Regions from separate parts of the Methylobacterium sp. M6A4_1b genome, predicted to be linked through region 1. Evidence: predicted binding sites of a transcription regulator. Region 1 holds the regulator's gene; each other region holds the start of a gene.

The links. The regulator LexA, encoded in region 1, represses DNA repair genes until DNA is damaged. The targets are predictions, from matches to a motif close to TGTTCNNNNTGTGTTCNG.
Region 2: a site for LexA is predicted at 3,803-3,820, ahead of uvrA (excinuclease ABC subunit UvrA). Genes of this name have one in related genera too.
Region 3: a site for LexA is predicted at 1,603-1,620, ahead of ACLBWX_RS17580 (DUF3072 domain-containing protein). Genes of this name have one in related genera too.
Region 4: a site for LexA is predicted at 3,731-3,748, ahead of dinB (DNA polymerase IV). Genes of this name have one in related genera too.

What each region holds. Positions count from the first base shown of each region.
Region 1 is NZ_JBKEZQ010000017.1:24,196-31,670, reverse strand. It holds gene gltA (citrate synthase) at 1-894, opposite strand, end outside; gene gltX (glutamate--tRNA ligase) at 1,143-2,564, opposite strand; gene ACLBWX_RS16275 (ComEC/Rec2 family competence protein) at 2,748-5,027, shown strand; gene lexA (transcriptional repressor LexA) at 5,021-5,773, opposite strand; gene ACLBWX_RS16265 (DUF937 domain-containing protein) at 6,011-6,796, opposite strand; gene sfsA (DNA/RNA nuclease SfsA) at 6,962-7,475, shown strand, end outside.
Region 2 is NZ_JBKEZQ010000002.1:151,285-158,759, forward strand. It holds gene ACLBWX_RS02775 (DEAD/DEAH box helicase family protein) at 1-575, opposite strand, end outside; gene ACLBWX_RS02780 (hypothetical protein) at 758-1,396, shown strand; gene ACLBWX_RS02785 (methyl-accepting chemotaxis protein) at 1,403-3,457, opposite strand; gene uvrA (excinuclease ABC subunit UvrA) at 3,942-6,917, shown strand; gene ACLBWX_RS02795 (hypothetical protein) at 7,418-7,475, shown strand, end outside.
Region 3 is NZ_JBKEZQ010000020.1:60,895-68,369, reverse strand. It holds gene ACLBWX_RS17595 (ATP-binding protein) at 1-113, opposite strand, end outside; gene ACLBWX_RS17590 (response regulator) at 184-903, opposite strand; gene ACLBWX_RS17585 (MarR family winged helix-turn-helix transcriptional regulator) at 909-1,415, opposite strand; gene ACLBWX_RS17580 (DUF3072 domain-containing protein) at 1,634-1,930, shown strand; gene ACLBWX_RS17575 (Flp family type IVb pilin) at 2,079-2,312, shown strand; gene ACLBWX_RS17570 (acyltransferase family protein) at 2,363-4,384, opposite strand; gene ACLBWX_RS17565 (TetR family transcriptional regulator) at 4,828-5,412, opposite strand; gene ACLBWX_RS17560 (efflux RND transporter permease subunit) at 5,489-7,475, opposite strand, start outside.
Region 4 is NZ_JBKEZQ010000013.1:119,933-127,407, forward strand. It holds gene ACLBWX_RS14620 (xanthine dehydrogenase family protein molybdopterin-binding subunit) at 1-1,176, opposite strand, end outside; gene ACLBWX_RS14625 (alpha/beta fold hydrolase) at 1,263-2,186, opposite strand; gene ACLBWX_RS14630 (dimethylmenaquinone methyltransferase) at 2,395-3,549, opposite strand; gene dinB (DNA polymerase IV) at 3,782-4,870, shown strand; gene pqqA (pyrroloquinoline quinone precursor peptide PqqA) at 5,504-5,593, opposite strand; gene pqqA (pyrroloquinoline quinone precursor peptide PqqA) at 5,687-5,776, opposite strand; gene mgtE (magnesium transporter) at 6,309-7,475, shown strand, end outside.

The DNA of each region.
Region 1 (7,475 bases):
GAACGGGTCGTTCTTGTCCTTGGCCTTCGCCACGTACTTGGCGACGTTCTCCGGATGACCGATCTCCTCAAGCATCTTGAGGGCCGCCTCGTTGGCGCCGCCATGGGCGGGCCCCCACAGGCAAGCGATGCCGGCCGCGATACAGGCGAAGGGGTTGGCGCCCGAGGAGCCGGCGAGACGGACCGTCGAGGTCGAGGCGTTCTGCTCGTGATCGGCATGCAGGATGAAGATCCGGTCCAGCGCGCGGGCGAAGATCGGATTGACCTTGAACTCCTCGCAAGGCACCGCGAAGCACATCCGCAGGAAATTCGAGGTGTAGTCAAGGTCGTTCTTGGGATAAACGAACGGTTGGCCAATCGAGTACTTGTAGGCCATCGCAGCCAGGGTCGGCATCTTGGCGATCATCCGCATCGAGGCGACCATGCGCTGCTGGTCGTCCGAGATATCGGTCGAATCGTGATAGAAGGCCGAGAGCGCACCGACGCAGGCGACCATGATCGCCATCGGGTGCGCGTCGCGGCGGAACCCTTGGAAGAAGCGGTTCATCTGGTCATGCACCATGGTGTGGCGCGTGATCCGATAGTCGAAATCCGCCTTCTGGGCCGGGGTCGGCAATTCGCCGAACAGCATCAGGTAGCAGGTCTCGAGGAAGTCGCCTTGCTCGGCGATCTGCTCGATGGGGTACCCGCGGTAGAGAAGGACGCCCGCATCGCCGTCGATGTAGGTGATCTTCGACTCGCAGGAGGCGGTGGAGGTGAAGCCGGGGTCGAAGGTGAACTTGCCCGTCTTCGCGTAGAGCTTCCCGATGTCGATGACATCCGGACCGATGGTGCCGGTCTTGATCGGAAGCTCAACGTGGTCGTCGCCCACGGTGATCGTGCTGGAGGCGCTCATGGAGACCTGGACCCTTTCGTGGCAGCGGGGCGGCGGCGGCCCGCGTGGCGATGCAATCGACCACCCGGGTCCGGGGTGCAAACGCAGCGCATGCTGCACTTGCTCACACGAGCATGGGGGTAGCGGATCGGCGGACTGCCATCAACCGACGGCCCGTCTCACCTCGGTGTCGAAGCGAAATCCAGGCCGATTTGTCATTCGTCCGCACAAAACGCCGAACCGAATCGGCACTTATGTGCGCTGCGGTCTCAGCAGGTCTGGTCGCGCAGGCGGCCGAGGCATTCCTCGCGGCCGAGAACGGCCATCACGTCGAAGACCGGCGGTGAGGTCGCGCGCCCGGTGAGCGCAGCCCGCAGGGGCTGCGCGATCTGGCCGAGCTTGAGCCCGCTGGTCTCGGCGAAAAGCCGGACCGCGCCTTCGGTGGCGGCGGCGTTCCAATCGGGCAGCACTTCGAGAGCAGGCAGGAGCGTGGCGAGACGATCCCGAGCCTCGTCGCCGAGAAGCCCCTTCGCCTTCTCGTCGGGCACGAGGGGGCGGGCGGCGGTGAGGTAGTAGGCGCTGTCGAGAAGTTCGACGAGGGTCTTGGCGCGCTCCTTCAGGCCCGGCATCGCGGCGGTCAGCGTCGCGCGCAGGGACGGGCTCATGGGCACCGCGATGCCCCGTGCCGGACCGAGGACCGGCAGCACGTGGTCGATCGCCGCCACGAGGTCCGCATCGGCGGCGCCCCGGATGTAGAGTCCGTTGAGGTTCTCCAATTTGGCGAAGTCGAAGCGCGCCGGCGAACGGCCGATCGCCTTGAGGTCGAAGGCGGCGATCATCTCTTCGGTGGAGAACACTTCCTGGTCGCCATGGCTCCAGCCGAGGCGGACGAGGTAGTTGCGCAGGGCGTTCGGCAGGTAGCCGAGGTCCCGATAAGCGTCGACGCCCAGGGCGCCGTGGCGCTTCGAGAGCTTGGCGCCGTCGGCTCCGTGGATCAGTGGGATATGCGCCATGGCGGGCGCCTCCCACCCGAGGGCGTCGTAGATCTGGCGTTGGCGCGCGGCATTCGTGAGATGGTCGTCGCCCCGGATGACCTGAGTGACGCCCATGTCGTGGTCGTCCACCACGACGGCGAGCATGTAGGTCGGGTTGCCGTCGGAGCGCAGCAGGACGAGGTCGTCGAGATCCTTGTTCTGCCAGACCACGCGTCCCTGCACACCGTCCTCGACCACCGTCTCGCCGTCGGTGGGCGCGCGCAGCCGAATCACCGGCTTGACGCCTGCGGGCGCATCGGACGGATCGCGGTCGCGCCAGCGGCCGTCATAGCGCAGGGGCCGTCCCTCGGCCCGGGCCGACTCGCGCATCGCCGTCAGTTCCTCGGGCGTAGCGTAGCAGCGATAGGCATTGCCGGAGGCCAGCAGAGTCTCGGCGGCCTCTCGGTGACGAGCGGCACGGGCGTACTGGTAGATGACGTCCCCATCCCAATCGAGGCCGAGCCAGCGCATGCCGTCGAGGATCGCGTCGATGGCCCCTTGCGTCGAACGTTCCCGGTCGGTGTCTTCGATGCGCAGCAGCATGCGGCCGCCGAAGCGGCGGGCATAGAGCCAGTTGAACAGGGCCGTGCGAGCACCGCCGATATGGAGGTAGCCCGTAGGCGAGGGCGCGAAACGCGTGACGACGGCTGACGACATCAATCTGGACTTGAATGGCTCGTGAAACGGGCGGGAAGCGGATCGACCGGCCCGGAAACGCGCGTGTAGCATGCGCGAGGGCAAGCGTTAAGAAATCGTCCAGTTCCTCGGGTCGTGTGGTTCCGAGGACCGCCGAGTTCATCGCTGCCTCCTGAACGGGGACACGAGCCAGAGGTTCACGCGATGGCGGAGGCACGTGCGACGGCTGCGATGGGGAGCATCACGCGCTACCTCGCCGCGCGTCGCCCCGGTGCCGGCCTCATCGTTGCCTGGCTTCGCGCAGGGTGGAACCGCGAGATCGAGCAGCGCCGCCTCTTTGCGTGGATCGCCGTCGCGTTCGGCTGCGGCATACTGGCGTTCTTCCTCGGTACGCAAGGGACACCATCGCTCCTGGCGCCGCTCGCGGCCGCGGGCCTGTTGGCCGGTACGACGCCGTTCCTCGCGAGCCGTCCTATCGGGCTCGCCCTTGTCATCGCGGCCATCGCGGCGTTCCTCGGCTTCGCGGCGGCAACAGCGCGGGTGCAGCGCGTCAGCGGTCCGATCCTGGCCCGCACCACGATCGCACCCCTGCTCGGAACCATCGAGGGGTTGGACGAGCGGGAGGAGGGCGCACGCCTGATCATCCGCGTCGAACGCTTGGGCACCCTCGACCCCGAGGTCCGGCCAGCCCGGGTACGCGTCTCCTACCGCAAGGCGAACACCTTGAAACCGGGCGACCGCATCGCCGCGACCGCGCGCCTGCTCCCGCCCCCGGAAGCCGCTCGGCCCGGTGGCTACGACTTCGCCCGGGATGCCTTCTTCCGCGAAATCGGTGCGGTCGGCTCCCTCGTCGGCAAGGTCGAGGTACGGCCCGGACCCAAGACCGCGGACTGGCAGTTCCGTCTTGCCGCCGCCGTCGACGCGGCGCGGAACGCCCTGACGCGCCGGATCACGGACGCCAATGGCGGCCAGGCCGGAGCCGTGGCAGCCGCTCTCGTCACGGGTAAGCGCGGGCTGATCAGCGCCGAGACCAACGACATTCTGCGCGCCGCCGGCATCTACCACGTCGTCTCGATCTCGGGACTGCACATGGTCCTGGCGGCCGGCGTGGTGTTCTGGCTCGTACGCGCGCTGCTGGCCATGCTGCCGTTCGCAGCGCTGCATTGGCCGATCAAGAAGCTCGCGGCGATCGTCGCCATGGTGGGTGTGACGGCCTACTGCGTCTTCTCCGGCTGGGACATCGCGGCCGAGAGGTCGCTGATCATGACCCTGGTGATGCTCGGTGCGATCCTGGTCGACCGGCCGGCCCTCAGCATGCGGAACCTGGCGATCGCCGCCCTGATCGCCCTGGCGCGCGAGCCGGACGGGCTCCTCGGGCCGAGCTTCCAGATGTCGTTCGGTGCGGTCGCCGGCCTGATCGCCTGCGCACCGCTGATCGGCGGCCGCGCGCTGCGACGCGAAGGTATCGGCCTGCTGCCCCGAACCTTCGCCCTGGTGACCACGGCGATTGTCGGCACCTTGGCAACGACTCTCGTCGCCCAGATCGCCACCGCGCCCTTCGCGACGTATCATTTCCAGACGATCCAACCCTTCGGGCTCGTGGGTAACGCGCTCACGCTGCCGCTGGTCTCGCTGGCCGTGATGCCGTCGGCCGTCCTCGGCATCCTCGCCTATCCCTTTGCCCTGGATCAGCCGGTCTGGTGGGCGATGGGCCTCGCCGTGCGAGGAATGCTGACGATCTCCACTTGGATCGCAGCCTTCGGGAACGCGGTCGTGGTGATCCCGGCATTCGGCGCGGGCGCTCTCTGTCTCATGGCATCCGCGTTGATCTTATTGACCCTCCCGGCCTCGTCGTTGCGCTGGCTCGGCCTGCTTCCGGCGGCAATCGGCATTGCCTGTGCGGCCACCCCGGAACGCTCCGACATCTACATCGATCGCGAGGGGGCGGGTGCGGCGATCCGGGACCTCAGCGGGCGGCTCGCCACCTTGGGTAGGCCCCCGTCTTTCGTCCTCGGACAGTGGCTGAAGGCCGATGGCGACGGCCGCAGGGTGGAGGACGTCCCGGCTTTTCAAGGCGCGCGCTGCGACCGCCTCGGCTGCACCCTGATCACGCCCGATGGTCGTGCGCTTGCGCTGACCACCGACAAGCGCGCAATCGGGGAGGATTGCGCCAGGGCAGAGATCCTGATTTCTCGGCAATCCGCCCCGACGGGCTGCGCCGCGTCGATCATCGTCGACCGGAATTTCCTACAGTCGCACGGCGCGACGTCGGTTCGCCTCGCCCGCGATGGCCCGGCACTCGCGACGGCCAAGCGTCCCGGCGACCTCGTCCCCTGGCGCGCGAATTCGTCGAGAAAGCCGACGGAAGCGCTGCCGACGAAAGCGGGCCCGCCGATCCTTCCGACGCCGCGAGCGGCGCCGGACCCCACTGCCGATCCATCGGATCCGCCCGGTGACGAACCGGGCGGCGACAGCCTTCAGTAGCGACGCACCAGGCTGACGAGGCGTCCCTGGATCTGCACCCGGTCCGGGCCGAGCACACGCGTTTCGTAGGCTGGGTTCGCGGCTTCAAGAGCGATGGACGAGCCACGCCGACGCAGGCGCTTCAGGGTCGCCTCCTCATCGTCGATGAGCGCGACGATAATGTCTCCGGTATTGGCGGTGTCCTGCTTGCGGATGACCACGAGGTCACCGTCGAGAATCCCTGCCTCGATCATCGAATCACCCCGCACTTCCAGGGCGTAATGTTCGCCGCCGGCCAGGAAATCCGGCGACATCGTCACCGAGTGACTCTGCTCCTGGATGGCCGAGATCGGCGTGCCGGCCGCGATCCGGCCCATCACCGGGATGGTCACCGCCCGACCGCTTTCGTCGGTGGCCTGCGTTGTCGGCAGGCGGGACACCGAAGCACCCGCCGGCAAGCCCTTGCCCTTGCCGCCTTCGACCACGCTCGGCGTGAAGCGGCGCACCTCGGGAGCGGGACCGGCGCGCGACGCGCCCGCGTTGCCATTCAGGCTCTCCGGCATGCGGATCACCTCGATGGCGCGCGCCCGGTTCGGCAACCGGCGCAGGAAGCCACGCTCCTCGAGAGCTGTGATCAGGCGATGGATGCCCGATTTCGACTTTAAGTCGAGAGCGTCCTTCATCTCGTCGAACGACGGAGGAACGCCGCTCTCGCGCATCCGAAGCTGGATGAACTGGAGCAGGTCCAGCTGCTTACGCGTCAACATGCGGGACACTCTTCGTTAACGCCACGGAACGCGGCGGGTGGCACCAGAAACAAACCACGAACACATTAAACGTTCCGTAAGTGTTCTGCAAGGGTTCCTGTCGAGAGCCGCCGGGATGTTGGGAAGGGCCGACAGTGTGCTCCGGGCAGCACGCAGCCCGGACGATACCTGCCCCGCATGCGGCCAGGACCGGGCCAGATCGGAAGCGGCCGGTCTGGGATGACGGTGCGCTGGGCGCTACGACGTCCGGGTCCGGCCGCCCCTGGGCTTCGCTCCGGAGGCTTCGCCACCCCCAGCGTTCGAAGCGCGGGGATCCCGCCAGAAAGTGTCGAACAGCCGTTGCATGGCGCGCGCGTTCTCCTGCTGTACTTCCAGGCCCGTCTGGAACATCTGCTGCATCACGTCGAAGGGGGCGTCCGCAGCGGCCTTGTCCGGCACATCGGCCCCTGTTCGCGACGGAGCGGTGAGCCGGGGTGGTGCCGGACGGGCTCGCACCTGGGGCGGCGAGGGCGCAGGACTCGCCGCGGTGGCGCCCGACTTCAGAAACGCCTCCATCATCTCCGACCAGGCGTTGGGTGGAAAGCCGAAGGGGTTCGTCTCGGCGCGCGGGGGTGGCGCGGGCGGAGGTGCCTGATTCATCATGACGTGGACGATCCCCGCCACCACCATACCGGCCATGACCGGCAGCATCTGCTTCAGGGCCGGCATCGCGACGCCGCTCACGGTCGCCGCCTGCTGCAGCACGGCCTGGCTGAGATGCGGCGAGCCGAAGAGCTGCTTGACCAGCATGTCCATCTGCGGCGTCGCGCTCGGTACCGTGGGCGGAGTCGGCCCCACGAGATTGAAAAGCTGGGCGAAGCCGGTGGGATCGTACGCGACGTTGCGCTGCAGGCCCATTGTCAGGGCCGGCATCAGAGCCTCCATCGCACGCAGGCTCTGGTCCGGCGACAGGCCGAACTGCCGTCCGAGTCCCTGCGCATTGGCGCCCGCCTGCGCCTGGAGAATGTCGAAAAGATTGAACATGGCGGCCTCGCGGACGAACAGCGGCTTTCCCGGCTATCGACCCGGGGCGCGCCCCGCGAATTCTGTCGCATCCGGGTAGCACTGACCAGCCCAGGCGCCTCATGACTGCCCGATTCCGCGCCGACGGGAGCCCGCATCAACCTGTTTCTTGACCCGGATCCGCCGATGCGCTTCTCCGCGCCCCTGCTCGAGGCGCGCCTTGTGCGCCGCTACAAGCGCTTCCTGGCCGACATGGAGCTGTCGGATGGTTCCCTGGTCACCGCCCATTGCCCCAATCCCGGAGCGATGCTGGGCCTTGCTGTTCCGGGTACGCGCGCCCTCCTGTCGGAGACACGCAGCCCGACGCGCAAACTCGCTTTCTCCTGGGAATTGGTGGAAGCGGACCTACCCGGCGGGAGGCAATGGGTGGGCATCAACACGATGCGGCCGAACGCCCTGGTGGCGGAGGCCTTCGCCGACGGCAGCCTGCCGGCGCTCGGCGGCTACGCCGTCCTGCGCCCGGAGGTCCGCTACGCGCAAGCCAGCCGGGTCGACTTCCTCGCCACGGGTGAGGGACTGCCGCCATACCACGTCGAGGTGAAGAACTGCCACCTGATGCGCAGGGCCGGCCTCGCGGAGTTCCCGGATTGTGTCGCCGCTCGCAGCGCCCGGCACATGGCGGACCTGGCTGCGGTCGTGG
Region 2 (7,475 bases), on a different contig from region 1:
CCCCGGAACTCAGCCAGGGTCTCGGTCGGCTGTCCCGCGGCTTCGCCGAGCAGGCGCCCGAGATAGGAAAGCTCGTGAGGAGCCTGTCCGGCGGTGGCGCTGAGGTAGATCGTGAAGGTCGCCGCGTCCGCGAACTGCCGGCAGACGAGGCTCTGCTGGGCGTAGGGATTCCGGAGGCGGTGGCTCTCGTCGAAGACCACCAGCGGCCAGGTCCGTTTCGGCGTGCCGTGCCGCGCGAGCGCGTTGTTCTTGGCCCGGGTCGAGCGCCGGTTGGCGGCCGGGGGGGCTGCCATCAGCGCCTTGGTGCGCTCGTAGTTGGTCAGCGTCACCGCCTTCTCGCCGAGCCCCGACAGGGCGATGGTGCGTCGCCATTGCGGCATCGCGCCCTTGGGGCAGACGATGAGGACCTCGCGCTCGGGCATGGCCGCGACCGCGCTCCAGACCGACAGGGTCTTGCCGAGCCCGGTCGTGTCGCCGAGCAGGAATCCCGTCCGGCCCGCCGCACGCGCGGCCAGGATCGCATCGCGGGCGGCGAGCTGGTGCGGGCGCGGCACGAGGCGGTCGCCGAAGACCATCAGGCCTGGTTTCCCGATGCACGGAGGCGAGGAGACTTGATCCTCGTCGCGGCCTTGCACGCATGCTCGCGAAGTCTTGGGCCGGCCCTCACCATCTTTTGAAAACCTTGGAACTGTTCAGGTTGTGCTTTTGTTAAGGGGTCATCTCGGCGCGCAGTCGGGCACCCCACTCGGAGACATCGATGCCGACGATTCCGCTCTCCGCCGCTTCGCGCGCCCTGATCGTCCCCGGTCTCGGACTGATGATGCTCACGCTGCCCGCGAGCGCCCAGAGCGCCGAGGGCGGCCTGTTCGACCTGCTCTTTGCCCCCGCCCGTCCGGTGCAGCAAGTGGCGCCCGCGCCCGCGCCGGATTTTGACTACCAGCAGGCCCGCCGCTCGATTCGTCGCGTTGCCAGCCGCCAGCGACCGAAGATCCGCTACGCGGCACTTCCCAAATCCGAACCGCTGCAGATCAAGGTCACCGACCGGCAGACGCCCCTCGACCTGAAGGCCGGTCCCGCGGCCGCCTTCATGAAGGACGAGACCCTTCGCCCGGGTGACATCGTGGTGATGAAGGAGGGCGCCAAGGTCTTCGTCGGCCGGCCCGACGACCGTCACAGCGCCCGGGATTTCGAGAGCATCGGCCGATCCGATTTCGTCGACCGCCGGACCCGCAACCAGCTAGCCGCGATGATGCTTCCGATCGGCGCCATGCCGGCCGACCAGGCGCGCAAGATGATGGCGCAGGCGCGCAAAGTCATGCCCGCCGGCGTCGATCCGACCATCAAGCCCGAGCTGACGGCGATGCGCATCATCAACCCTTGGACGACCAATCCCTAGCCAGGATCAGGCGGCCCGGACCGTTACCAGGAAGCCGTCGACTTCGCGCCTCAGGGCCGCGGCCTGACGGGCGAGGACGCTCGCAGCCGTGAGCACCTGTGCAGAGCCGCTGCGGGCCGAGTCCGCCGCCTCGCGGACGCCGGCGATGTGACCGGACACGGCCCGGGTCCCTTCGGACGTGAGGACGGTGTTGCGGGCAATCTCCCGGGTTGTCGATTCCTGCTGATCCACCGCCGCGGCGACGTCGCCCGAGATCCGGCCGAGACGCTGGATGACTTCCATGATCCCGCCGATCGCCGTCACGGACGCGTCCGTCGATTGTGAGATCTCGGACACCTTGGCGCCGATCTCCTCGGTGGCCTTGGCGGTCTGGGTCGCGAGGCTCTTCACCTCCGCTGCGACGACGGCGAAGCCCCGTCCGGCCTCGCCGGCCCGCGCCGCCTCGATGGTGGCATTGAGTGCGAGCAGGTTCGTCTGGGCCGCGATGCTGCTGATCAGGCCGACGATCTCGCCGATGCTGCTCGCTGCCTGCGCCAGGCGGTTCACGTCCTCGGCCATCCGGGCGGCATCGCGCTCGGCCTCGTTCGCGACCGCGCTCGAGGCCTCGACCCGGTTGCCGATCTCGCGCACCGAGGCGCTCAGCTCTTCGGTGGCGGCCGCCACCGTATCGGCCGTGGCCGCGGTCTCGCTCGAGGCGGCCGCCACGGAGCCGCTGAGGGATGCGGTGTCGCTCGCAGCCTGCGTCAGCGCATAGGCCGCGGTCTCCAGCTGGCTCGAAGCGGCCGAGACCGCCTCGACGATGCCGCTCGCCTGAGCCTCGAAGCGATCGGCCAGCGCCACCATCTCGGCGCGCCGGGCCGCCGCCGCATTGGCGGTGACGTGGTCCGCCTCGGCGGCGATGCGCCGGCGCTCGGCCACGCTGGCCTGGAAGTCGAGGGCCGCCGCCGCGATGGCGCGGACCTCGCGGGCGCCTTTCCGCGGGATCGTGCCGGCCTCCTCCCCGCGCCCGATCGCCGTGAGCGAAGCGGCGATCCGGGTGAGCGGACGGGCGATGGCGGTGCCGAAGGCGAAAGCGAGGCCGCAGGACAGGCCGAGGGTCGTGAGGCCGACGGCCATCCAGAGCATGACGCTCCGTTCGGCCGCGGCCCCGGCGGCTCCGGCGGCCGTGCCGAGATCGGCGGTGAGCCGGTCTTCGATGGATTTCAGGGCGTCGATGCGCTGGGTGGCGAGGCCGAACCAGGCGGGGGCGTCGGTGAAGGCGAGCGCGCTACCGGCGGGCGTATCGAGAACGAGGCGGCGCAGGCGGTCGACTTCCCGGGCCGCGGGCGTGGCCTTGCCGGCGTCGAGGAGCGCCGCCTGCGCCGGCTCGGCGCCGAGGCGGAACAGCGATTCGTAGATGGTCTGGCCGGCGTTGAGGCCGGCCAGCCGCTCGTGGCCGGAAAGATCGATGCGGCCGGCACCGAAGATCGCCGAAGCGGCGGCCCGCTCCTGTCCCGCGAGTTCCTTGAGCGCCATGAAGGACGAGTAGGAGGCGATGCGCGCGGAGAGGTCCGCACTGGCGGCGACCTGGGAAACCTCGCGCACGAGATCGAGCGCGTTGGCGATGACGCCCGAATACAGCGCCATGTTCTGCGCCGGCGTCCGCCCGAGCGCGTCCACCGCGATGCGATGGGGACCGATGCCGCCGAGCTGCTCGTTGAGCGCATCGTTGCGTCGAACGACGCCGGCTCCGACGGCGGCGAGATCGAGCTCGGCCTCACCTTCATCCAGTGCCTTGCGGGCGGCATCGGTGCGCAGGCGCTGGGCGTCGAGCTCGGCGCGGAACTGGGTGCCCTTGGCGCCGAGATACAGACTGGAGGCGCCGCGCTCGCGCTGAACCTCGTGCACCAGGGCGCTGATGCGCCCCGCCATGCCGACGAGCGCCTGTACGTTCGTCATCCGGGTTCGCATGTCCATTCGCTCGGTGACCGCAAGTCCGACGACCAGCGCGAAAGCGAGGCATGGCGCCAATGCAACCAGAAGTATGCGTGCGCGTAGCGACGAGAGCAGACCGGAAGACATGGAAGGAGACCTGCGTGAAACCGTTGCCTTCCTTCTCGATGTCGAGGGTAAAAGTTGCGTTTCGACACCGAGACATGTTCATTTTTTGATCAGATATCTTAGTTTTTGTGCAGATACTTTGACAGGATCTTTGGGGACATCCGATTGCTTGCCTGCGCTGGCCCGCGATGATCTCGGCAATCGCATCCCTTCCATCAGCCATCGCGGGCCGGTCGATGCGTCCCGGGCCGTCGACGATCGGGAGCCCCGCGAAGCGTCGCAGCGGGTGCGAAATCTGCACATGCCTTCGCATCCACCTCCCCGGCCGACGCTCTGCGCCATTCGAAAGCCTCGCGATGTTGTCCGCGTACGCATTTTGTTCTAGCTGAGGGACGGATATGCGCGGCGCGCGTCTTGCCCGACGTGGTGGCGCGCCCGACATGCCGCGGGGGCTCCGGTCGAGTCCTACCGAGTTCCGCGCCGCAGACGTTTCCGAAGAGACTCCATGGCCAAAGCCAAAGCCGCCGCCAAGAAATCGCAAGCCGAGGCCGAGCGGGTCGAAGCCAAGATCGAGGCCTTGTTCGACGGCGCCCGCGATGCGCGCGTCATCTCGGTGCGCGGCGCCCGAGAGCACAACCTGAAGAACATCGACCTGACGATTCCGCGGGATCGACTCGTCGTCTTCACTGGGTTGTCCGGCTCCGGCAAGTCGTCGCTCGCCTTCGACACGATCTATGCGGAGGGTCAGCGCCGCTACGTCGAATCCCTCTCGGCCTATGCGCGCCAGTTTCTGGAGATGATGTCGAAGCCCGACGTCGACCAGATCGACGGTCTGTCGCCGGCGATCTCCATCGAGCAGAAGACCACCTCGAAGAACCCTCGCTCGACGGTCGGCACGGTCACCGAAATCTACGACTACATGCGCCTGCTCTGGGCGCGGGTCGGAATTCCCTACTCGCCCGCCACGGGCCTGCCGATCGAGAGTCAGACGGTCAGCCAGATGGTGGACCGGGTCCTCGCCCTACCGGAGAAGAGCCGCCTCTACCTGCTCGCGCCGGTGATCCGCGGCCGGAAGGGCGAGTACCGCAAGGAGATCGCCGAATTCCAGAAGAAGGGCTTCCAGCGCCTGCGCGTCGACGGCGAGTATCATGCCATCGACGACGTGCCGAAGCTCGACAAGAAGCTCAAGCACGACATCGACGTGGTGGTGGACCGGATCGTGGTCCGGGCGGACATCGCCGCCCGTCTGGCTGATTCGTTCGAGACGGCGCTGGAGCTCGCCGACGGCATTGCGTTGATCGAGTTCGCCGACACGCCCCAGGGGGAAGCGCCGCGCGAGGCGATCACCTTCTCGTCGCGCTTCGCCTGTCCCGTCTCCGGCTTCACCATCGCGGAGATCGAGCCGCGGCTGTTCTCGTTCAACAATCCCTTCGGCGCCTGCCCGACCTGCGGCGGCATCGGCCACGAGATGCGGATCGACCCCGAGCTCGTGATCTCGGATGCCAAGCTCAGCCTGAAGCGCGGCGCTGTCGGCCCCTGGGCGAAGTCGACCTCGCCCTATTACGGCCAGACCCTCGACGCGCTGGCCCGCCATTACGGCTTCAAGACCACGGTGCCGTGGGGCGACCTGCCGGCGAAGGCCCGCGACGTGATCCTCTATGGCACGGGCGCTGAGTCGGTGCGCTTCGCCTATGATGACGGGATGCGGGCCTACGAGGTCAACAAGCCCTTCGAGGGCGTCGTCCCGAACCTGGAGCGGCGTTACAAGGAGACGGAGAGCGACACCTCGCGTGAGGAGATCGCGCGCTTCATGAGCGAGACGCCCTGCGCCAGCTGCGGCGGCAAGCGCCTGAAACTCGAAGCCCTGTCGGTCAAGATCGCCATGCAGGATGTGGGCGAGATCACCGCTCTCTCGGTGCGCGACGCCCACGCCTGGTTCTCGGACCTGCCGGACAAGCTCACCGACAAGCAGAACGAGATCGCCTTCCGGATCCTCAAGGAGATCCGCGACCGCCTGACCTTCCTGATCGATGTCGGGCTCGAATACCTGACCCTGGCGCGCGGCTCGGGCTCTCTTTCGGGCGGCGAGAGCCAGCGCATCCGCCTCGCCTCGCAGATCGGCTCCGGGCTCACCGGCGTTCTCTACGTCCTCGACGAGCCGTCCATCGGTCTGCACCAGCGCGACAACGAGCGCCTGCTCGGCACGCTGAAGCGCCTGCGCGACCTCGGCAACTCGGTGATCGTGGTCGAGCACGACGAGGACGCCATCCTGCAGGCCGATTACGTCGTCGATGTCGGCCCCGGTGCCGGCATCCATGGCGGCCAGATCATCGCCCAGGGGACCCCCGAGGAGGTCCTGAAGAATCCGGCATCGCTCACCGCCAAGTATCTCACCGGGGAGATGAGCGTCCGCGTTCCGACGGCGCGCCGTAAGGGCCGCAAGGGCAAGCTCAGCCTCGTCGGCGCCCGCGGAAACAACCTGAAGAACGTCTCGGTGGAGATCCCGCTCGGCACCTTCACCTGCATCTCCGGCGTCTCCGGCGGCGGGAAGTCGACCCTGATCATCGACACGCTCTACAAGGCGGTGGCGAAATCCCTGAATGGCGCTCTGGAGCATCCGGCACCCTTCGAGCGGCTGGACGGGCTGGAGCACCTCGACAAGGTCATCGACATCGACCAGTCGCCGATCGGCCGCACGCCGCGCTCCAACCCGGCCACCTACACGGGCGCCTTCACGCCGATCCGCGACTGGTTCGCGGGGCTGCCCGAGGCCAAGGCCCGCGGCTATCAGGCCGGGCGGTTCTCGTTCAACGTGAAGGGCGGTCGCTGCGAAGCCTGTTCGGGCGACGGCGTGATCAAGATCGAGATGCACTTCCTGCCGGACGTCTACGTCACCTGCGACGTCTGCAAGGGCCGTCGCTACGATCGCGAGACCCTGGAGGTGAAGTACCGCGACCATTCCATCGCCGACGTGCTCGACATGACCGTCGAGGAGGCCGCCGACCTGTTCAAGGCGGTGCCGACGATCCGCGAGAAGATGGAGACCCTGGCCCGGGTCGGCCTCGGCTACGTCAAGGTCGGTCAGCAGGCGACGACCCTGTCGGGCGGCGAGGCCCAGCGCGTGAAACTCTCCAAAGAACTGTCGAAGCGGGCCACCGGCCGTACGCTCTACATTCTGGACGAGCCGACGACGGGCCTGCACTTCCACGACGTCGCCAAGCTGATGGAGGTGCTTCACGAACTCGTCGACCAGGGCAACACGGTCGTGGTGATCGAGCACAACCTCGAAGTCATCAAGACCGCCGACTGGGTCATCGACATGGGTCCCGAAGGCGGCGACGGCGGCGGTGTCGTCGTGGCCGAAGGAACGCCCGAGCAGATCGCCAAGTCGCGGGCGAGCCATACGGGCCGATTCCTGCGCGACGTCCTGGCCCGGCGGCCGGCGGCTGCCTCCACGAAGGGCCGCGCCGCCGCCGAATAGCGCGCCCAGGCTCCGCAATACCGGGCGATTCGCCCGGTCGGATCCACCGCAAGGCGTTCCGCGGCGCATCAATCGGCCGAAACGGGTTCACCCGCAGGACCGGCCTGCGCAACGGCCCGGGCATCCTTGCCGGATGTTCCCGGCGCGGAACCGTAACCATAACAGCTTGAGGGTTCAGCGGTATTTTGCCGGGCTCGCCTCCGAAAGCAGCGTGTTCGCCTCCGCCAACCTGCTCAAAAGGTTAACAAATCCTTCCGCGGCACTGCACTGAAAATGCGGCTTTTGCGCAACGGTGTGGGTCGAACTGCCCCGTTTCCAAGCATTCCGCTGTCCTTCCGCGGCGTCCTGTAGAATAGTTCTCGACGTTGAGACTTGAGAACGGGCCGCAAGGGGGGCCGCCGAACCAACTGCAAACAAGCTGCGAACAAGCGGCGCATCGGCAGAATGGTTCGGATGGCTACGCGGCGGACGCCTGAAATCCTTGGGAAGGAAGAGTAAAAATGTCGAAGAACTGGCTCGTCGCCGGAGCGCTCGCGCTCACGGCCAGCATGACCGCCA
Region 3 (7,475 bases), on a different contig from region 1:
TAGGCGATCACCGACTGGAGCAGCACCACCGGCGCGATGATGATGATCAGCGAGCGCGCATAGAGCCCCTTGGGCAGGACGTCGCCGATGGCGCGGCTGACCAGGCGCCACATCCGTCCGGGCCGGGGCAGGGCGGCGAGGCGGGCCGCCGTGCGCTGAAGAAGGCCGGTGGCGGCCATGGGGTCAGTCGACCGCGAGGCGGTAACCGACGCCCCGCACCGTCTGCAGGAACAGGGGATTGGCCGGATCGACCTCGGTCTTGCGGCGCAGGCGGTTGATCTGCACGTCGATGCTGCGCTCGGCCGCGAGGCCGCCGCTTCCCGCAAGGGCCTCGCGCTCGACGTTGGCGCCGCCGGCCTGGGCCAGGATGGTGAGGATCTCGCGCTCGCGCTCAGTGATTCGGATGACCTCGTCCTCGCGGCGCAGCTCGCCGCGGTCGATGCGGTAGGCGAAGGGTCCGAAAGTCACCGTGTCGTGGGTGAGGGCGCGCCCGCTGCCCGCCTCGCTGCGGCGCTTGATGATGTTCGACAGGCGCAGGATCAGCTCCCGCGGCTCGAAGGGCTTGGGCAGGTAATCGTCGGCGCCGATCTCCAGGCCCATCACCCGGTCGTTGGGATTCGAGCGCGCGGTCAGCATCAGGATCGGAACGCGCGAGGTCTGCCGCACCTCCCGGGCGTAGTCGAACCCGCTTTCGCCCGGCATCATCACGTCGAGCACCAGGGCGTCGAAGACGAAGCACTGCGCCTTGGTGCGGGCCTCCGGCACATTGCCGGCGGCGGTCACGCGAAACCCCTGCTCGAAGAGGAAGCGCGACAGGAGCTCCCGCACCCGGCGGTCGTCGTCGACCACGAGGATGTGCGGCGCGTGGTCGGGCAGATCGATCTTCGCGCGCGTTCCGACCATGGCCATCAGGCGGCACTCCGGGCGCGCCGGGACATCAGGCGCTGCACGGCCGCGCGGGCATCCGGCTCGATCATGCCGAACAGGAAACTCTCGGCGGAGAGGGAAGTCTCGCCGCCGCGCTCGGACGCCGCGAGGGCGCGCGCCACCCGCTGGCTCTGGACCCGCATGAGGTCGCCGGCCAGATCCGCTCCGGAGGCGGTGCAGAAGAGCAGCCGCTGGCGCCGGTCGCTGGTGCCGGTCTTCTGCGCGATGTAGCCCTGCTCGATCAAATCCTTCAGCACCCGGTTGAGGCTCTGCTTGGTGATGCGCAGGATATCCAGGAGTTCGGCGATCGTAAGACCCGGATAGCGGTCGACGAAGTGCAGCACCCGGTGATGCGCCCGGCCGAAGCCGTACTGGGCCAGGATGCGGTCGGGGTCGCCGACGAAATCCCGGTAGGCGAAGAACAGCAGTTCGATGAGGTCGTCGCCGGAGCCGGAGGAAGGCGGCGCATCGGCCTCGGCATCGCGCATCGCGTGGGCAGTCACGTCCGGGGCGACCTCGATTTACGTCAGCGTTGTTGACATGTCCCAGCCCCGTCGCGACCCGTCAAGTCTCGCGGCCGGGCGGTCGCCGCCGGCTCCGTGAGACAACTGACCACGGGACAAGCCGCTCGCCGCGGACCTGGGGCAGGAACCGGGCCGTGGCCCCCGCGTTCACCAGAACATTTCGTGAACTGGAGATACCCACCATGGCCAGCACCCAGGCTTCCAAGTCCGAGGCTTCTAAGTCAAAGGCCTCCGAGGCGAAGGCTTCCGAGGCGAAGGCGGACGAGAACCCGAAGACCGATCCGAAGGACGTATCGAACCAGATCAAGGATCCGAGCCAGTGGACCACCGGCGGTGAGCCGATGACCGGCGCGCAGGCTTCCTACCTGAAGACCCTGTCCGAGGAGGCCAAGGACCCGGAGGCCTTCGACCCCGATCTCGACAAGGCCGAAGCCTCCCAGCGCATCGACGCCCTCCGCAAGGAATCCGGCAAGGCCTGACCGGATCGCTCGGGCCGCCGGCACCGTCCGGCGGCCCGAAGCGTTTGATCGGGACGCGCCGAACCTTCGACGATCTGCTTAAGTCCTCCGCAACGAAGGTCTCGTATCCTCACTCCGAAGCGCATTCGGCGAAAGACGTCACGGGGCCATGACCGAACTGGACATCGAACATTCCAGGCGTCGGCGGACCTCGGCGACGCGATATGGTCTCCAGGACCTGACCCGGCGCTTCCTGAACGACACGTCCGGCTCGACCGTGATCGAGTACGGCCTGATCATGGCCATGATCTTCCTGGCGATCGTGGCGGCGACGCGGTACTTCGCGGATCAGACGGGCGCGATGTACAAGTACATCAGCGCGGGCCTCGCCAAGGCATCCTGACCGCGTGCGACCGGTCACCCTGTGCTCCGCACGGCTCCGGCTGGCATCGGTCACTCGCCGCGCGGACGGGCCACCTCCTGCGGGAAGGGGCGCACGAGGCGATCCAGGAAGTCGAATTGTCGGCCCTGGATGACGCTCCAGCGAAGGTGGACCTGATCGCGATAGAGCGGTCGCAACGCGGCGGTCGCCGCCGGGCAGACGTCCCCCTCACACATCTCCGGGGCCGGATCGAGAACCTCCGCGCCGATCTCCCGCGCCACGGCCCTGAGCCGGTCGTGGATCGGCTGGCTAAGCCGCCGGAAGCGTTCCAGATCGATGGATTGCACGTCCGTCGTGTCCTGGCCCAGGTACAGGCGCTTGGCCAGTTCCAGGGGAACGTCGACGTTGTTGAACGGATAGGTCAGGAGGATGACGATCTCCGCCCCGGTTCGCCGCACCCGCTCCAGCCGCTCCTTCAGGCGTTGCATCGACGCATCGAGCTGGGCGGGCAGGGTCTCCGCCGTCCAATCCGCGCAGCGGTCGCCATCGAAGAAGCACACGGTCTCTCCCGGGCGGAAATAGCCCGACCACAGGGAGGTGACGACGACGCGCCGATATGTCCCCGTCTCCGCCAGCGTCAGGGCATGATCGAGGAAGGTCGCGCACACATCCCCCGGCCCGCGGCGCTTGACGCCGGGCATGATCGGACAGCCGCCGTGCGTCACGAAGGTCAGGTTCGGGCGGGCGAACCCCGCGCGCCTGGCCCATCGGCCATAGATCGCTTCGGCGATCGAGTCCCCGAGGAAGAGGATGTCGCCCCGCGTCCCTCCCGGCTGCTGGCAACCCCGTAGCACCCGATCCTGCTCCAGCCGCTCGCAATGTGCGGGGAATGCCCAGTCCGAGCTGGCCGCGGCGAGGTCCGCGAAGGCTGCGACGCGGTCCGGCCGACGCTCCTGGAGACCCTCGTGGCGCACGGCGTATCCGGACAAACCGGCAACCGCCCCGATCATCACGATCAGACCGAGGCGTCCGGCGCTCTGCCAGGACATGTCGGCGAAACGCGTCGTTTGCACGAACCGGCCCATCAGGACCATGAGGGCGAGGAGACCGATTCCGGCGACGGGTGGGACCGGCAGCGAGAAGTAATGGATCGCGACCGCGATGGGCCAGTGCCACAGGTAGATCGCGTAGGACCAGTCTCCGAGGAGCTGGGCGGCCGGAAACGCGACCAGCCGCGACGATGACCGGTTCGCCAGCAGGAACAGGCAGGTCGCCGCCACGGGCAGCGTGGCCCGATAGGAGGGCCACGGCATGAAGGCATCGAAGCCGACGATGCAGAAGAGCAGGACGGCGAGGCTCGCGACTTGGAGCGCCTGCGATACCCGCGCGCGCGACCAGACCACCGGGTGCAGCGCGACGAGGCCGCCGGCGAGCATTTCCCAGGCACGGGTCGGCAAGAGGTAGAACGCCGCCGATTGGTAGGCCAAGGGCGTCACGATGCACAGGGCCAGCGACACTCCGCAGCCGAGCCAGATCAGCAGGCGCAACAGGCGCAGGCTCGGCGCGATTTTCCATGCGGCCGCGAGAACCACCGGGTAGAGGATGTAGAACTGCCACTCGACCGAAAGCGACCACGTGTGCAGCAACCATTTCAGATCGCTCTGCCGATCGAAGTACCCGGCTTCCTGGTAATATTGAATGTTGGAGTAGAAGCCGAGCGAGCTAATGATATGTCGGCACAGTTGCTTGAGCGCGAGCGGATCGAGGAGGACGATCCCGAAAAGCAGCAAGGCCAGGCACAGCCCGAACAGGGCCGGCACGATACGATCGAAGCGGGCGGCGTAAAATTGCAGGAAGCTGAACCGATGATCCTGCAGGCGTCCGGCGATGATCCGCGTCATCAGAAACCCGGAAATGACGAAGAACATGTCGACGCCGACATACCCCCCCGCGAATCCGAAGATTTTATAATGAAATAATACGACAGCAACGACGGCAATCGCGCGGATAAAGTTGATGTCTTTACGAAAGCTGGCTGCTTTCATGCCAGAGGTGACTGTGTGACTACCATCAAACGCCTGCTTATCGATCAAAGGTCCATCGCCCTGAGCCAATAATACCGATCACTCCTTTTCCGGAGTCACCAGACGTCACGTCAATCACATTGGATATTTCTACCCGATCACTAATAAGTGTTTATATCAAATGATTATGACTATTGTTACTAATATTCCATAATCCTGCCGAGCTTTTGTGCTCTCATAGACGAGCGAACAGATTCTGCTTGGCAAGAGAATATGAATCTCTCTTGGTCTTTGCTTACTTATTTCTGAAGGATGCAAGAATAAGTGGATGATCTTGACCGTTGCAACGCACGTCGGCGATCGGCGGTCTCGCGGGGACATCGATCCGCATGTCCTGGCATCCGATCGCTTCGCTCGATCGCACACGAGCGGAAGCCCGGTTCCCCCTGGAGCGAGGTCGACCTCGAGGGGCTGCGAGCGCGTTCCGAGATCCGGAAGCCCCCCCGAAGGCGTTAGGGCGCGTGGTTCGACGGCGTCGGGGCGGCCCCATCGCCACGCTCGGCGGTGCCGGCCCGCGCGGCCTGGAGGAGGTCCTCGGCAAGCCGCGCGTCGTCCACCGCCCGCGCCAGGACGACGGCGCCGACGAGCGTCGAGAGCTTGGCCAGGGCCCGCTGCCGGCGGCGCTCCTTCGCGCCCTGGGGGGAGAGTTCGGTCAGGATGGTCAGAAGGTTGCGGACACCCTGGGTGAAGCGCCCGCGCAGGAGGCTGCCCGCCGGCTCGCGCGCGACGTCGTTCGCCAGTGCGGCGAGGGGACAGCCCATGCTGGGCGCCTGGACGTGTCCGACGGACAGGTAGTTGCCGATCAGAGCGTCCACCGTTCCGCGCCGCTCCTCGCCGAGGGCGGCGTCGAACGCCTCGATCGCGAGGGCATCCTTGCTGGCGAACTGACCGTAGAATCCGCCATGGGTCAGCCCGGCCGAGGCCATGATGTCAGCCACGCCGACCCCGTTCAGGCCGCGCTCCCGGAACAGGGCTGCGGCGACCTCGACGACCCGCTGGCGGTTGAGCCGGGCCTGCTCCTGCGAAACTCTCGGCATCGTGGCCCTCCTGCCGCCTCGGCACTCTCATATAGATGCGGACCGTCATCAAAACAGATCCGCACCGGCAGCGCCGTCAGGTTGCGGTCGCGTGCGGCGTCGCCGCGCCCGCGCCCTCCGGGTCTCGGGAGGCGCGCCCGACGCGGAACCAGAGGGCGTAGAGGGCGGGCAGGAACAGCAGGGTCAAAAGCGTGCCGACGCCGACGCCGCCGATCAGCACGTAGGCCAGGGCCCCCCAGAACACCGAGTGGGTCAGCGGGATGAAGGCCAGCATGGCGGCGGCCGCGGTCAGGATCACGGGGCGCGCCCGACGCACGGTGGATTCCACGATGGCGTCGTAATCCCCGAGGCCCGCCGCCTGGTCGTGGTGGATCTGGTCCACCAGGATCAGGGTGTTGCGCATCAGGATGCCCGACAGGGCGATCAGACCGAGGATCGCGTTGAAGCCGAAGGGCTGGTGGAAGAGCAGCAGGGTCGGTGCCGCACCCACGAGGCCCAGCGGCGCGGTGGCGAAGACCATGAACATGGTGGCGAACGAGCGCACCTGGATCATGATCACCGTCAGCGTCACGATCAGCATGATCGGGAACACCGCCACCAGGGACATCATCGCCTTTTCGCTCTCCTCCACGGCGCCCGCCGTGTCGATGCGGTAGCCCGGCGGGAGCTTGGCCTTGATCGGCGCCAGCAGGGGGAAGACCTGGGCGTGGATGTCCGGCGGCTGGCGACCGTCGAGCACGTCGCCCTGGACGCGGATGTAGGTCTCGCGGTTGTAGCGCTTGAGCACCGCGTCCTCGGCGCGGCTCTCCAGGCGCGCCACCTGCGACACCGGCACCTGGCGCCCGTCCTTCGTCGTCAGCGTCAGGTCGCCGATCTCGCCGAGCGAGCGCCGCTCGGGGCCGGGGCTGCGCAGGACGACGTCGACCGGGCGCAGGTTCTCGCGCACCTGGGTGGCGGGCGTGCCGTTGAGGTAGGCCTGTAGCTGCTGGCCGGCCTCCTTCGGGGTCAGGCCGATCAGGCGCAGGCGCTCCTGGTCGAAGGCGAGGTGCAGGCTCGGGGTCTTGTCGCCCCAATCGAGGTGGACGAGGCGCATGTTGGGATTGGCCGCCATGACCTCCCGGACTTCGGCGGCGATGCCGCGGATGACGTCGAGATCGGGCCCCACCACCCGGAAGGCGACCGGGAAACGGATCGGCGGGCCGAACACGATCTGGAGCACGCGCACGCGGGCTTCCGGGAAGCGGCCGTCCTCGACGAGCTTGCGCACCTTGCCCCGTAAGGCGTCGCGGGCCGGGGCATCGGCGGTTTGCACCACGATCTGCGCGAAGGCCGGATCGGGCAATTCCGGGTCGAAGGAGAGCACGAAGCGGGGCATGCCCTGGCCGATGTAGCTCGTGATCTCTTGCGCCTCGGGCAGATCGCGGACGGCCGCCTCGATCCGCTTGACGCTGGCCTCCGTCGTGGCGAAGGCCGAGCCCGCCGGAAGGGTCACCTCGACGATGAGCTCCGGGCGCTCGGAATTGGGGAAGAACTGCTGCTCGACACGCCCCATCGCCACCACGGCCAGCGCGAACAGCCCCACGGTGATGCCGGCGGCCAGCCACTTGTGGTCGACGGACATCCGCACGACGCGGCGCAGGCGCTCGTAGGTCTTCGTGGCGTAGATCGCCTCGTGCCCGCCCTCGACGCGTCTGATGTTCGGCAGGAGCTTGACGCCGAGATAGGGCGTGAAGGTCACCGCGACGATCCAGGAGATGATCAGCGAGAAGGCCACCACCCAGAAGATGTTGCCGGCGTACTCGCCCGCCGTGGAGGCGGCGAAACCCACCGGCAGGAAGCCCGCGATGGTCACCAGGGTGCCGGTGAGCATCGGCGCGGCGGTGGCGCTCCAGGCATAGGTCGCCGCCTCGATGCGGTCGGCGCCTTCCTCCATGCGCACCACCATCATCTCGATGGCGATGATGGCGTCGTCGACGAGGAGGCCGAGCGAGATGATCAGGGCGCCGAGCGTGATGCGGTCGAAGTCGCGACCCGTGACCATCATCACCACGAACACCGCCGAG
Region 4 (7,475 bases), on a different contig from region 1:
CGTGTCGTTGCGCCGGCGCAGGGCGATGGGATCGACCCCGAGGGCGACAGCCATCTCGTCGACGGCGCTCTCCAAGGCGAAGAGATAGGGCACCTCCGGGGGCGCCCGCATCGGCCCCGGCGTGTTGCGGTCGACCCGTACGGCGCGCTCGTCGGTGCGCACGGCCGGGCAGGCATAGAGGCTCGCGGTGACGTCGGTGCCCTCCATGGCGAAGGGGTCGAAGCGCGAGGCGACGACCTCGGCCTCGTGCACCAGGGCGGTGAAGCGCCCGTCGTCGGTCGCCCCGAGCTGGATGTCGTGCCGGGTCTCCGGGCGGTAATTGGCGATGGTGAAGCCGTCCCGGCGGCTCGCCACCAGGGAAACCGGCCGCCCGAGGGCGCGGGCCGCCAGGGCGACCGGCGCCGTGTACTGGGAAAGGGCGAGCTTCGCGCCGAAATGGCCGCCGATCAGGCCCGCCACCACCCGGATGTCGGCCGGGTCGAGGCCCAGCTGCGCCGCCAGACCGTGCCGGACCGCGCCGATGAAGCGCGAGGGCTCGTGGACGGTGAGGCGCGGGCCGTCCCAGACGCAGGTCGTGCCGAACAGTTCGATCGGGTTGTGGTGCTGGATCGGCGTCTGGTAGCGGGCGGTCACCGTCACCGCGGCCCGCGCCAGGGCACCGTCGGCGTCTCCGATGCGGGGGTCGTGGTGCTTCGGCTTCAGGTCGGCGAGCCGCAGGGTCTCGGCCAGGGGGGCGTCGAACCCGTCGGCGAAATCTTCGGCCGCGTAGCGCACGATCGTCCGGGCGGCGGCCTCCCGGGCGGCCTCGATGGTCTCGGCCACCACCAGGGCGACGATCTGGCCGGCATAGGCGACCGCGTCCGAGTCCAGCGGCCGGTGACCGCTATTGGCGAAGCCCCCGGCCATCAGGTGCTTCACCGGCCGGATGGCACCGGCGAAATCCCGGTGGGTGAAGATGCGCAGGCAGCCCGGGACCGCCTCCGCGGCGGCGAGGTCGAAGCCGATGATCCGTCCGCGCGGGATCGTGCTGGTGACCAGCGCCGCATGGGCGAGGGCGTCCGGGCGCCTGTCCGAGGCATAGGTCGCCCGGCCCGTGACCTTGGCGGCGCCCTCGACGCGGGGATGCGGATGCCCGAGCCAGGCCGGATGGTCGAGCGCGTCGGTCGGTATCGCCATCGGCCTCTCCTCGCCTCACGGCAGGCGTAACCGCAGGACCGGCCCGCCCGATCCGGGCGCGACCCCGAGTCGCTCGACGCCGGGCCTCAGGCGAGGAAGGGCAGCAGGTGGTCCAGCACGATCTCCGGCGCCTCCTCCTGAAGCAGGTGCCCGCAGGGGAGAGCGTGTCCCGCCACCCGGTCGGCCTTCTCGCGCCAGGTCGCGGCGACGTCGTAGAGCTGCCCGACCGTGCCTTGCGCACCCCAGAGGGCGAGGAGCGGCGCGGTGACCCGGCGCCCGGCCGCTTCGTCGGCGGCGTCGTGTTCGAGGTCGACGCCGGCCGCGGCCCGATAATCCTCGCAGATCGCGTGAATGCTGCCGGGGGCGCGGTAGCAGCGCAGGTACTCCCGGATCAGCGCCTCGCTCGGGATGCCGGGCGTCCGGCTCTGGCCGGCGAGGTGATGACGCAGGTACGCCTCCGGATCGGCGCCGATCATCCGCTCGGGCAAGGGCGCCGGCTGGATCAGGAAGAACCACCAGAAATACCGGGTCGCGAAGGCGCGGTCGGTGCGGGCGTACATCGTCTGCGTCGGCGCGATGTCGAGGACGGCGAGACGGTCCACCGCGGCGGCGTGGTCCAGGGCCAGGCGGTGCGCGACGCGCCCGCCGCGATCGTGCCCGACCACGGCGAAGCGCTCGTGGCCGCAGGCGCGCATCAGCGCGACGGCGTCGGCCGCCATGGCCCGCTTGGCATAGGGCGCGTGGTCGGCCGCCGAGTCCGGGCGATCCGAATCGCCGTAGCCGCGCAGGTCGGGGGCGAACACCGGATGGCCGGCCTCCCGGAGCCGGGGCGCCACCGCGTGCCAGGTGGCGTGGGTCTGGGGATGGCCGTGCAGGAGCAGCACCGGCAGCCGGTGCCCGGCGGCGGACAGGGCGACCCGCAGGCGGATATCGGGCAACGCCACGTCGGCGAGATCGAAGCCGGACAGGAACGGGCACGGCCCGCGGCGGGTGATGTCGATCGGCGGCATGGCGTCCTTGAGGCGGCGCAGAAGGTTTCGGCCGTTCACGCGGTCGCATCCGGCGCCGGCATCCCGGATGGGCTCCGGATCGCGGGCGGCGACGAGTGCGGGTCACGCAGAATCGGCTCAAGCCGAGAAACACAAGGGCGTCCCCGCGACGGCGCGAGAGCAAGCCGGGACGTGCCCGGACCGCCCCCGCCTCGCCGGATCGTCCGCCTCAACCCTTCCAGTTCTTCAGGGCCGCGAACGGGCTCAGCGCCGGGTCGGCCGCCGGCGGGTTGAGCACCGGCTCGACCTGCGCGATGGCGTCCGCCAGGGAGAAGGCCGAGCCGCTGGTCAGCTTCCCGCCGGCGGCGTCCTTGTGCCCGCCGCCGCGGAAGCGCCGGGCGCCGTCGAGGGCGGTCTCGTTGTTGGAGCGGAAGGACATCGTGCCGGCCCGCTGCACGTTGAGGACGCGCCTGGCGCGGCCGCTCTCCATGATCAGGTCCGAGACCCGCTGGAAGGTGCCCGAATCGAGGCCGAAGGACATCAGCGTCCCGTCCGACAGGGGATGGAACAGGTCCGAGCGGGCGAGCACCCGGGCGATGCGCATGCGCGTGGTGAGGGTGCGGTCGTCGCCTTCGTCGTCGGCGAGGTAGGCGTCGAGGATGGCCTTGCGCAGGGCCGGCACCCGGCCCTCGATCACGGCCGGGGACGCGCCGTCGCCGAGGAGGCGCGCGACTCCGAGCAGGAGGTCGCCGACGAAGCGGTCGTGCCAGGGATGTCCGATCGGCACGAGGTTGGAGACGTTGTCCCAGAACATCTCGTCGAGGCTGAGGCCGCTGCGGAATTCCGGGCGGTCCTTGCGCCAGAGGTCGACCGCGTCCACCGCCGTCACCAGGGCGCCGAGGATCGGGTCCTCCCCGGCCGCGCGGGTCGCGTAGAGCGCCCGCTGCTCGTAGGCCATGCGGGTGGCGCAACGGGCCTCGTCGATGAGCACGACGATGTTCGGGTCCTCGAGGTCGAAGCGCAGGAGGCCCGGCACCTCGGGATCGGCCTGCGGCGCCAGTCGCTGGTCGCGCAGCTGGTCCACCGACGAGGCGTGGTGGTCGAGCACGACGAGGCGGTGGCGCGCCTCCGGCTCGCGCCGGCGGTTGAGGGCGGCGAAGTTGCGGATGAACGTCACCGCCACCGCCTCGAGGCCGAGGTCGGTCATCAGGATCATCTCGGGCGCCGCGGTCTTGCCGAGGCGCTTCAGCTCGGTCTCGACCACCGGCCCGACATCGGAGTAGCGCGGCACGTGCACGATCCGGGCGACGTCGGCGAACTGGCCGACCACCGTGGAGGCGCCGTAGCCGTCGAGGTCGTGGTGGGTGAGCTGGGTGATGTTCACGTGCCTGTCCTCGGGCGGGTCGCGAAGCGCGGGCGCCGCGTGTCGTGCGGCGTCCGCCGCGTGGTCTCGGCGCCCTTATGGGGCACGCCCGCCTCCACGGCGAGCCCCGCCGCGCCTGCGTCGGTTCCGCGGTGGATCGCGGGGATGCCGGGCTTGATTCCCACGGCCGGACCGGGAATCTGCGAACAGACCACGAACACGGGTGGGCAACCGATCGGGAGGGGCGTCCGCGATGGACCCGGACGACGCGGGCGCGATCCGCAAGATCATCCACATCGACATGGACGCCTTCTACGCCTCCGTGGAGCAGCGCGACGATCCCGCCCTGCGGGGCCGGCCGGTGGCGGTGGGCGGATCGCGCGAGCGCGGGGTCGTGGCGGCGGCGAGCTACGAGGCGCGGACCTTCGGCGTGCGCTCGGCCATGCCCTCGGTGACGGCCCGCCGGCTCTGCCCCGACCTCGTCTTCGTCAAGCCGCGCTTCGAGGTCTACCGGGCGATCTCCGAGCAGATCCGGGCGGTCTTCGCCGAGCACACCGACCTGATCGAGCCCGTCGCCCTCGACGAGGCCTATCTCGACGTGACGGAGAACCGGCAGGGGCTGCCGACCGCCACCGCGGTGGCCCGCGCGATCCGGGCCTCGATCCGCGCGCAGACCGGGCTCGTGGCCTCCGCGGGCGTCTCCTACAACAAGTTCCTGGCCAAGGTCGCCTCGGATTTCCGCAAGCCCGACGCCCTGTTCGTGATCACCCCCGCCATGGGGCCGGCCTTCGTCGAGGACCTGCCGATCGGGCGCTTCCACGGCATCGGGCCCGTCACCGAGGCCCGCATGAAGGCGCTCGGCATCCTCACCGGGCGCGACCTGCGCGCCCTCAGCCTCGAGACCCTGACGGCGCGGTTCGGCGCCTCGGCGCCCTACTATCACGGGGTGTCGCGCGGGATCGACGCGCGCCCGGTCCGGGTGAACCGGATCCGGAAGTCCATCGGCGCCGAGAACACCTTCTCGGAGGATTCGGCCGACTACGCGGTGCTCGCCGGACGCCTGACGCCGATCCTCGACAAGGTCTGGGGGGCCGCCACCGCCAAGGAGGTCCGGGCCCGCACGGTGACGCTGAAGGTGAAGTTCGCGGATTTCGAGCAGATCACCCGGGCGCGCTCGATGCCCGGCTTCGTGCCGGACCGCGCCGCCCTGGAGGAGGCCGTGCTGGCCCTCCTGCGCGACCTGTTCCCCCTGCGGCGCAGCGTACGCCTCCTCGGGGTCTCCCTGTCCGGCCTGGAGCACGGTCCGGCTCCCGAACCGCGCCAGCTCGGCCTCGGCCTGTGACTTGCACGCCTCGAGGACAGGCCGGCGCGGCGCCGATGCGCTGACCGCGCCGCAGGACCAGGATGACGGCGAGACCGGGCGCCGCCATCGCGGCCCCTGCCACCGAGACCGCGGGATAGCCGCCACCGAGGTCGATCACGAGCCCGCCGAGGGCCGCACCGATGGCGTTGCCGAGGTTGAACGCGCCGACATTCAGCGCCGAGGCGAGGTTGGGCGCCGCGCCGGCCTCCGCCATCGCCCGCATCTGCAGGGGCGGCACCAGGGCAAAGCTCGCGACGCCCCAGAGCAGGATGAGCGGGGCGGCGACCCAGCGCGATTCCATCCCGACGGCGGAGGCGGCATCACCCGCGTCGGAAATTTTTGCATCGCCGACGAACTCACGAGCGGGCGCCGGGTGCCCTTGCCGGAGCGCTTCAATCCACAGGATCGAGAGGCCGTCCACGCGGTCGTCGGCGGCGGCGCGGCTATGCGGGCCCGCGTCCGAGTGGCCATCGACGTCCTGGCCGAGGCGCTGCGCGGACCGAACGGATCACCGGCACCCGGCACGCCGCACGCAAACGAAAGGGGCACCACCCTTTCGGATAACGCCCCCTCGGATCAGCCGGTCCCGCGGGCGGGACCGCGCGATCGCCCTTAGTTGAAGGGATCGATCTCGGCGGACTCGTAGCTGGTGACTTCCATGCCGACGCAGATCTCGGAAACGATGGGGGCAGACCACTTCATGACGTCTCTCCTGGCTTGTTTTGGGGGTGAAAGCCGAACCCGATCGGGTTCGATCCGCCTTGCGACTAAGGACGTGCCTCGAAAGGACGGGCCTTAGTTGAAGGGATCGATCTCGGCGGACTCGTAGCTGGTGACTTCCATGCCGACGCAGATCTCGGAAACGATGGGGGCGGTCCAGGTCATGGGAAACTCCTTCGTGTTCGACCCTCTCGATATGCCGTTGTGTTGGGCACAATACAAGCGGGCACTACACTTATATTTCTCATAGGATCGCGAGAACGTGCCGGCCATGCCCCGTCCGCCGGGTCCATCCGTCGTCCTCGAACAGGAAAACCAGTGATATGGTGCCGGCCACCCGGCTCGAACCGGGCAGCGGCGACGGCCTGCCGCTCGATGGGGCGGCAGCCGTGGCGAGGGCGCGACGGCACGGCTGCGCAGGAAAGATCCGGCCGGCGCCGGTTTCGGCTTGACGCCCCGGGGAGGGGAGGCGCACTGACGCGCCGCCGAGCGAGCCCGCGCGGGGGTCACGACCCACCGGGCGGCACGCCTCGACTCCCTCTCGACGATTCCGATGCCCAGCGACAATCCAGACCGATCGCCCGCGCCGTGCGCGGCCGCCTCCGCACCCTCCGCCTGACGCCCGCCGACCGGGCCCCGGCGGCCCGATGCGGGACGGCCCCACACGGCCGGATCGCGCGCCCTGCGAGGTGAGCCCATGAACGAGATCGCTTCCTTCCCGACCGGCATCGATCCGGCGGTGCTCGCCGCCCGCCTGTCGGACGAGCGCGCACCCGACATCGTCGAGGCGCTGAACGAGGAGGCTCCCGAGGTCGCCGCCGCCATCCTGCTCGGCCTGCCGGTGGAGCGGGCGATCGAGGTGCTCGACCAGCCCGAGCTCGACTGCGCCGCCGACATCATCGAGATGCTGCCGCGCGACCGGGTCGCCTCCTTCCTGTCGGGCATGTCGGCCGACCGCATCACCGACCTGTTCCGCGAGATCGAGGAGCCGGGCCGCTCGGACCTGCGCGCCCGCCTCGACGCCGAGACCCGCGGTGCCGTCGACCGGCTGAGCACCTACGGGGAGGAGACCGTCGGCTCGCTGATGACGACGGAGTTCGTCGCCGTGCCGGGCAGCTGGACCGTCCAGCAGACCCTCGATCACGTCCGGCAGGTGGAGAAGACGCGCGAGACCATCTACGCGATCTTCGTCCTCGACCCCCGTACCCGTGCGCTCACCAAGGCCGTGCCCCTGCGCCGGCTGATCACGGGCGGGCCTGAGGACAACGTGCTCTCGGTGGCGCCGAACCGCCGCCCCCTGGCGGTCTCGCCCACCGCGAGCCGCGAGGAGGCGGCCCGCCTCATCTCGAAATACGACCTCCTGGCCCTGCCCGTCATCGACGCGGTCGGCCATCTCATCGGCATCGTCACGGTGGACGACATGATCGACGCCATGGTCGAGAAGCAGACCCAGGACGTGCAGCGCTTCGGCGGCATGGAAGCGCTGCCCGAGCCCTACATGGACATCCGCTTCCCCACGATGATCCGGAAGCGGGCGGGCTGGCTCTGCGCGCTATTCCTCGGCGAGATGATGACCGCCACCGCCATGCAGGGCTTCGAGGGCGAGCTCGAGAAGGCCATCGTCCTGACCCTGTTCATTCCGCTGATCATGAGCTCGGGCGGCAATTCCGGCAGCCAGGCCACCTCGCTCCTCATCCGCGCCCTCGCCCTGCACGAGGTGCGCCTGCGCGACTGGTGGCGGGTGGCCCTGCGCGAACTCCCCACGGGCCTTGTGCTCGGCGCGATCCTGGGCGCGATCGGCGTCGTCCGGATCGTGGTCTGGCAGAAGACCGGGCTCTACGATTACGGCGTGCACTGGCCCCTG